2 linked regions of the Herbiconiux aconitum genome follow. The main gene of each other region encodes a partner of the protein of the gene in region 2 in a complex. Links are inferred from orthologs where the notes say so. Each region holds a gene or a part of one and is shown on either strand. Other genes may lie near its edges.

Evidence for each region.
Region 1: the proteins of N1027_RS08915 (region 2) and uvrB are in contact, whole or in part, in a crystal structure (PDB 7EGT), measured with the Thermus thermophilus proteins. The link is inferred for Herbiconiux aconitum from one-to-one orthologs. Residues at the interface, in WP_096412145.1 of Thermus thermophilus: His654, Arg656, Phe657, Gln666, Asp668, Glu669, Lys680, Arg681, Leu682, Ser683, Lys685, Tyr686, Ala687; in WP_096411307.1 of Thermus thermophilus: Glu23, Leu25, Arg26, Asp27, Gly28, Glu29, Arg30, Phe31, Arg55, Glu326, Asp327, Phe328, Glu379, Ser382, Gln383, His398, Gly400, Arg401.

Annotation. Positions count from the first base shown.
Region 1 is NZ_JANLCM010000002.1:745,379-748,591, forward strand. The notes cover bases 43-2,939. They hold uvrB (excinuclease ABC subunit UvrB), read right to left. Parts: upstream 2,578-2,939; coding sequence 508-2,577; downstream 43-507. Other genes in these bases: uvrA (excinuclease ABC subunit UvrA), read right to left, coding at 43-318; N1027_RS15060 (ATP-dependent 6-phosphofructokinase), read left to right, coding at 2,675-2,939. Outside these bases: more of uvrA, read right to left, coding at 1-42; more of N1027_RS15060, read left to right, coding at 2,940-3,213. UniProt on the Escherichia coli protein: The UvrABC repair system catalyzes the recognition and processing of DNA lesions. A damage recognition complex composed of 2 UvrA and 2 UvrB subunits scans DNA for abnormalities.
Region 2 is NZ_JANLCM010000001.1:1,866,494-1,869,855, reverse strand. The notes cover bases 317-3,362. They hold N1027_RS08915 (ATP-dependent helicase), read right to left. Parts: upstream 3,023-3,362; coding sequence 611-3,022; downstream 317-610. Other genes in these bases: N1027_RS08910 (glycerophosphodiester phosphodiesterase family protein), read right to left, coding at 3,035-3,362; N1027_RS08920 (hypothetical protein), read left to right, coding at 317-593. Also shown: more of N1027_RS08920, read left to right, coding at 1-316. UniProt on the Escherichia coli protein: A helicase with DNA-dependent ATPase activity. Unwinds DNA duplexes with 3'-5' polarity. Translocates on single-stranded DNA with 3'-5' polarity. Initiates unwinding more efficiently from a nicked substrate than double-stranded DNA.

The sequences.
Region 1 (3,213 bases), on a different replicon or contig from region 2:
GCCCACCGTCGACCGCGGGTTGCGGTTCGTGGACTTCTGATCGATCGACACCGCAGGGCTGAGCCCCTCGATGAAGTCGACGTCGGGCCGGTCGACCTGACCGAGGAACTGACGGGCGTAGGCGCTCAGCGACTCGACGTAGCGGCGCTGACCCTCGGCGAAGATGGTGTCGAAGGCGAGGCTCGACTTGCCGGAACCCGACAGCCCGGTGAACACGACGAGGGAGTCGCGTGGGATCTCGATGTCGACGTCGCGCAGGTTGTGCACCCGGGCGCCGTGGACGCTCAGTTTTCCGCTGGAACCATGGCGGAACTCCACCGGCTCGACCGGAACCGGAACGGGACGCGGGGCGATGGAATCAACGGAATCTATGCTCGAAATCGACACCCCGAAAGTCTATGTCGACCCTCCGACACTGGCGTCGGATTACGCTCACGGCAACATCGCCCGCCGCGGATTGGCGGGAATCTCGGCCCCGCGCATCCGGTCGTTTCCCAGCGAAGGGGGTCAGCTGATGTGGCCGGCCTTCTCCATCTGCCGGAGTTCGCGCTTGAGCTCGGAGACCTCGTCGCGCAGTCGCCCGGCCAGCTCGAACTTGAGTTCGGCCGCCGCCTCGAGCATCTGACTGTTCAAGTCGGCGATGATCGACTCGAGATCGTTCGCGCCGGCCGCCGCGATGCCCTCGCGGCGGAGGTTCGGAGTGGGGCTCTTCTTGCCGCGGCCCGAGCGCTCGCGCAGCAGCTCGGCGGTGTCGGCACCCTCGCGGGCCAGCGCCTCCGTGATGTCGGCGATGCGCTTGCGGAGCGGCTGCGGGTCGATGCCGTGCAAGGTGTTGTAGGCCACCTGCTTCTCGCGCCGCCGGTCGGTCTCATCGATCGCCAGCCGCATCGAGTCGGTCATCTTGTCGGCGTAGAGGTGCACCTCGCCGGAGACGTTGCGCGCCGCGCGGCCGATGGTCTGGATGAGGGAGGTCGAGGAGCGCAGGAAGCCCTCCTTGTCGGCGTCGAGGATGGCCACCAGCGACACCTCGGGCAGGTCGAGGCCCTCGCGCAGCAGGTTGATACCGACGAGCACGTCGTACACACCCATCCGCAGTTCGGTGAGCAGCTCGACGCGGCGCAGGGTGTCGACGTCGGAGTGCAGGTAACGCACCCGCACGCCGGCCTCGGTGAGGAAGTCGGTGAGCTCTTCGGCCATCTTCTTGGTGAGGGTGGTGACCAGCACGCGCTCGTCTTTCGCGGCGCGGATGCGGATCTCTTCGAGCAGGTCGTCGATCTGTCCCTTGGAGGGCTTCACGACGAGTGTCGGGTCGATCAGGCCGGTGGGGCGGATGATCTGCTCCACCACCCCGTCGGCGATGCCCATCTCGTACTTGCCGGGCGTGGCCGAAAGGTAGACGGTCTGGCCCACACGGTTCTTGAACTCGTTCCACTTCAGCGGCCGGTTGTCGAGCGCGCTCGGCAGGCGGAAACCGTGGTCGACCAGGGTGCGCTTGCGCGAGGAGTCGCCCTCGTACATTGCGCCGATCTGCGGCACCGTGACGTGGGACTCGTCGATCACCACGAGGAAGTCGTCGGGGAAGTAATCGAGCAGGCAGTGCGGTGCTTCACCAGGCATCCGCCCGTCGATGTGGCGGGAGTAGTTCTCGATGCCCGAGCAGAAGCCGATCTGCTGCATCATCTCGAGATCGAAGGTCGTGCGCATCCGGAGCCGCTGGGCTTCGAGGAGCTTGCCCTCGCGTTCGAGCACGGCCAGGCGGTCGTGCAACTCGGTCTGGATGGTCTCGATGGCGCGATGCATCACGTTGGTGTCGGCAACGTAGTGCGAACCGGGGAACACCGACACGTTGTCGAGTTTGTGCACGATCTCGCCGGTCAGCGGATGCAGGCTGTAGAGACCTTCGATCTCGTCGCCGAACATCTCGATGCGGATGGCGAGCTCTTCGTACATCGGGATGATCTCGATGGTGTCGCCGCGCACCCGGAAGTTGCCGCGCGAGAAGTCGATGTCGTTGCGCTGGTATTGCATCGAGACGAAGCGTCGGATGAGCCAGTCGCGGTCGACCTTCTGGCCGACCTGGAGAGCGATCATCGCGTTGAGGTACTGCTCGGGCGTGCCCAAGCCGTAGATGCAGGAGACGGTCGAGACCACCACGACGTCGCGACGGCTGAGCAGCGAGTTCGTGGTGGAGTGCCGGAGGCGCTCGACTTCGGCGTTGATCGAGGAGTCTTTCTCGATGAAGGTGTCGGTCTGCGGCACGTAGGCCTCTGGCTGGTAGTAGTCGTAGTAGGAGACGAAGTACTCGACCGCGTTGTTCGGCATCAACTCGCGGAACTCATTGGCCAGCTGGGCGGCCAGGGTCTTGTTGTGCGCGAGCACCAGTGTGGGGCGCTGCACCTGTTCGATGAGCCACGCAGTGGTGGCCGACTTGCCCGTTCCCGTGGCGCCGAGGAGCACGACATCCGTCTCACCGGCGTTGATGCGGCCCGCCAACTCGGCGATGGCGGCCGGTTGGTCGCCACTCGGCGTGTAGTCGCTGATGACCTCGAAGGGGTGTACGGAGCGAGTGGGTTCCATGCATTAAGTTTAGGGAGGGCCACCGACATCATGGTCGGTGCTCGCTCTCAGCGTCATGGCGGCGCATCCCCTCACCACCACCTCGAGGCAGACACACATGAGAATCGGCATCCTGACCAGCGGCGGAGACTGTCCTGGACTGAACGCGGTCATCCGTGGAGCAGTGCTCAAAGGCACCGAGATCAACGGGCAGGAGTTCGTCGGCTTCAAAGACGGCTGGCGCGGGGTCGTGAAGGGCGAGATCCTCCCGCTCGAGCGCAGCCACGTGCGCGGCATCGCCAAGCAGGGCGGCACCATTCTCGGAACCTCGCGCACCAACCCGTTCGAAGGCAACGGCGGCCCTGAGCGCATCCAGGAGACCCTCGACCGCCTCGGTATCGACGCCATCATGGCGATCGGGGGCGAAGGCACTCTCGCCGCGGCGAAGCGGCTGACGGATGCCGGACTGAAGATAGTCGGCGTGCCCAAGACCGTCGACAACGACCTCGACGCCACCGACTACACCTTCGGATTCGACACCGCCGTGGAGATCGCGACCGAGGCGATGGACCGCCTGCGCACCACGGGAGACTCGCACAGCCGGTGCATGGTGGCCGAGGTGATGGGGCGCCACGTGGGCTGGATCGCCCTGCACTC
Region 2 (3,362 bases):
TGCACGACAGCGGCTGCGTCAGTGACCGGCTGACGGTCGACGGGCTCCCGCGAGGCGCTGCGCCGATCGTCGTGACGTCGACACTGCTGGGTCCACTGCCGAATCGGCCTGCCGAAGAGACGACACCGGAGGGGTGGGCCGACTTCCCGGTGGCCGGCACCGTGACCACCACGATCGAGTCCGACGGCACGCACGAATCTCCGTGCATCCAGGTCGACGATGCCGGTTTCTACTATTTCGTCTTCGAGTCGGCCGGCAGCGATCCCGACGAGCTCGGGGGCAGCACCAGCGGTGGCGCGGGTGGCGATGCAGACCACCGCACTGCCGGCGATGCCGGCGGCACCGACAGGGCGCCCGTTCTGATTCCGGCGTTCTCCGACACTCGCGTGCACGAGTCGGAATCGGTTGCGGTCATCGCACCCCTCGTTCCCCCGACGCCGCCGGCGACTGCGCCACCCGCGCCGCCCGCCACGGTGCAGTTGGCCTCTACCGGGGGCTCCGGCGCGCCGACGGTGATGTCCACCACCCTCGCCGTGACCGCGATCATCGCGGGCCTCGCAGGCCTGGGTCTCGCCACGCGGCGCTGGCGATGACCTCGCGCGCCGCCGGCTCAGATCTTCTCGATCGGCGCGATCTTGATCAAGAGCTTCTTGGGCCCAGCCGCTTCGAACTGCACGTGAGCCACGCGCTTGTTGCCCTCGCCGGTCACCTGATTCACCCGGCCCTCGCCGAAGTCGGTGTGACGGATGCGGTCGCCCGGTTGCAGCTCGAGGTCGCCGTTGTCACGCACCTGTCCGGTGACGCGGTTGGCCCACTCGGTCTTCGGCCGGGGTGGACCCGGCGGAATCCCGAGGCCCGAATCGCTGTTCCAGCGCGATCCGCCACCGTAGTTTCCTCGGCCGCGGTTGGCGTTGAGCGCCCGCGGTTCACTGCCACCCCGCGAGGTGGCCATGCCGGGCGACTGGATCCACTCGATCAGTTCGGCCGGGATCTCCTGCAGGTAGCGGCTGGGCATGGCCACAGCTGTCTCGCCGAACTGGGCGCGCGTCATCGCCAAGGAGAGAAAGAGTCGCTTCTTCGCCCGGGTGATTCCGACGTAGAAGAGGCGCCGCTCCTCGGCCGGGCCTCCGGGTTCGCCCGCCGACATCCGGTGGGGCAGCAGATCTTCTTCGACCCCGGTGAGGAAGACGGCGTCGTATTCGAGCCCCTTCGCCGTGTGCAAGGTCATCAGGGAGACGGTTCCGCTGGAGTCGTCGAGGTCGTCGACCGCCGCCACGAGAGATACCTCGGTGAGGAAGTCGAGCAACGTGCCGTCGGGGTTGTTGCGATTGAATTCCTTCGTCACGGCGAGGAGCTCTTCGACGTTCTCCGCACGCGCTTCGTCTTGCGGGTCGCGCGTGGCACGCAGGCTCTTCACGAAGCCGCTCTGCTCCATCAGAAGGGTGAGCACCTCGCTCACCTGCGCTTCGCCTCCCGGGCGATCCGGGGTCACCAGTTCCGTGGCCTCATCGAGCAGGCCCGCGAGCTGCAAGATGGCTCCTGTCACCTTCGGCCCCAGCCCGAGCTCGGCGGCGCGGCGCATCGCCTCGCGGTAGCTGACGTTCTCCCGTTCGGCGAAGGAGGCCAGCTGCGTCTCGGTGGCCGGCCCGATCCCCCGTTTCGGCGTGTTCAGGATGCGGCGCAGCGCGAGCCCGTCGAACGGGTTCGCGACCGAGGTGAGATACGCCATGGCATCTTTGATCTCGGCGCGTTCGTAGAACTTGGTGCCGCCGAGCACCCGGTAGGGCAGGGCGGAGCGGATGAAGATCTCCTCCAGCGCACGGGTCTGCGAGTTGGTGCGGTAGAACACGGCGATCTGGTTGTAAGCCATACCGCCTTCGCGCAACTTCGCGATCTCGTCGGCCACGAACTGGGCTTCGTCGTGCCCGGAGTAGCCCGTGAACCCGACGATCTTCTCGCCGTCGCCCACCGCCGTCCAGAGCTTCTTGTCTTTGCGATCGAAGTTGTTCGAGATGACGGCGTTCGCCGCCGAGAGGATGTTCTGGGTCGACCGGTAGTTCTGCTCGAGCAGAACGACCTTCGCGCCGGGGAAGTCGCGTTCGAACTCCACGATGTTGCGGATGTCGGCCCCACGGAAGGCATAGATCGACTGGTCGGAGTCGCCGACCACGGTGAGAGAGGCACCTCCTCCACCGAAGGCCGCGATGCCTGTCAGCTCGTTGGACTCCGGTGGCCGCGTGAGCTCGCGGATGAGCGCGTACTGGGCGTGATTGGTGTCTTGGTACTCGTCGACCAGGATGTGCCGGAAGCGCCTCTGGTATTTCTCGGCCACCTGCGGAAAGGCACGGAACAGGTAGACGGTCTGGCTGATCAGATCGTCGAAGTCGAACGCGTTCGCCTCGCGCAGGGCTCGCGAGTAGGCGCGGAAGATCTCGACGAACATCGCATCGTTCGGGTCGGAGAAGTTCGCCTGCCGCGCGTAGCTCTCGACATCCGTCAGCTCGTTCTTCAGCTTCGAGATCTTGCCGGTGACCTGGGCCACCGTGAAGCCGAAGGTGTCGGCCTGAAGGTCTTTGATGATCCGCTTCACAAGCGCACGGGAATCCTGCGAATCGTAGATGGTGAAGCTCTTGGTGAAGCCGAAGTTCTCGGCCTCACGGCGGAGGATGCGCACGCAGGCGGAGTGGAACGTCGAGATCCACATGCCCTCCGCCACTCGCCCGAGCAACTGCCCGACGCGCTCGCGCATCTCGGCGGCCGCCTTGTTGGTGAAGGTGATCGCGAGAATCTGACTCGGCCAGGCCTCGCCGCCCTTGATCAGGCTCGCGATGCGGTGGGTGAGCACTCGTGTCTTGCCACTGCCCGCGCCGGCGACGATCAGCAGGGCCGAACCGCGGTAGACCACGGCTTCGCGCTGCTCGGGGTTCAGGCCTTCGAGCAGCTCATCGTCTTCGGCGGCGGGACCCGTGCCGCCGACCACGATCGGCGTGATGCGGGGAGTGGTTTCGGTGGCGTCGCTCATGCTGCCTCAAGTTTAGGCTGCGCCACCGACAGCGCGGCGTGCCGAGACGGCCAGATCGGGCTGGTCGGCGAATACGCCGTCGACACCCGTGGCGAGGATGGCACGGAACTCCTGCTCCCACTGCCCGAAGGCCGCCTTGTCGTGCCCCAGTCGGAAGTTGCGCGGCAGAAAGCGGTTCTCGGCGCGGAGTGTCCACGTGAAGATCTGCAGACCGGCGGCGTGCGCCCGCGCGACGATGTCAGAGCTCCGATGCGCGGCGCCGGCGAGGTCGCGCGGCATGATGATCGACTTGTCGACGCTGATCCCGTCGACCTCCCCCGTCAGGGCCGCCAGACCCGTG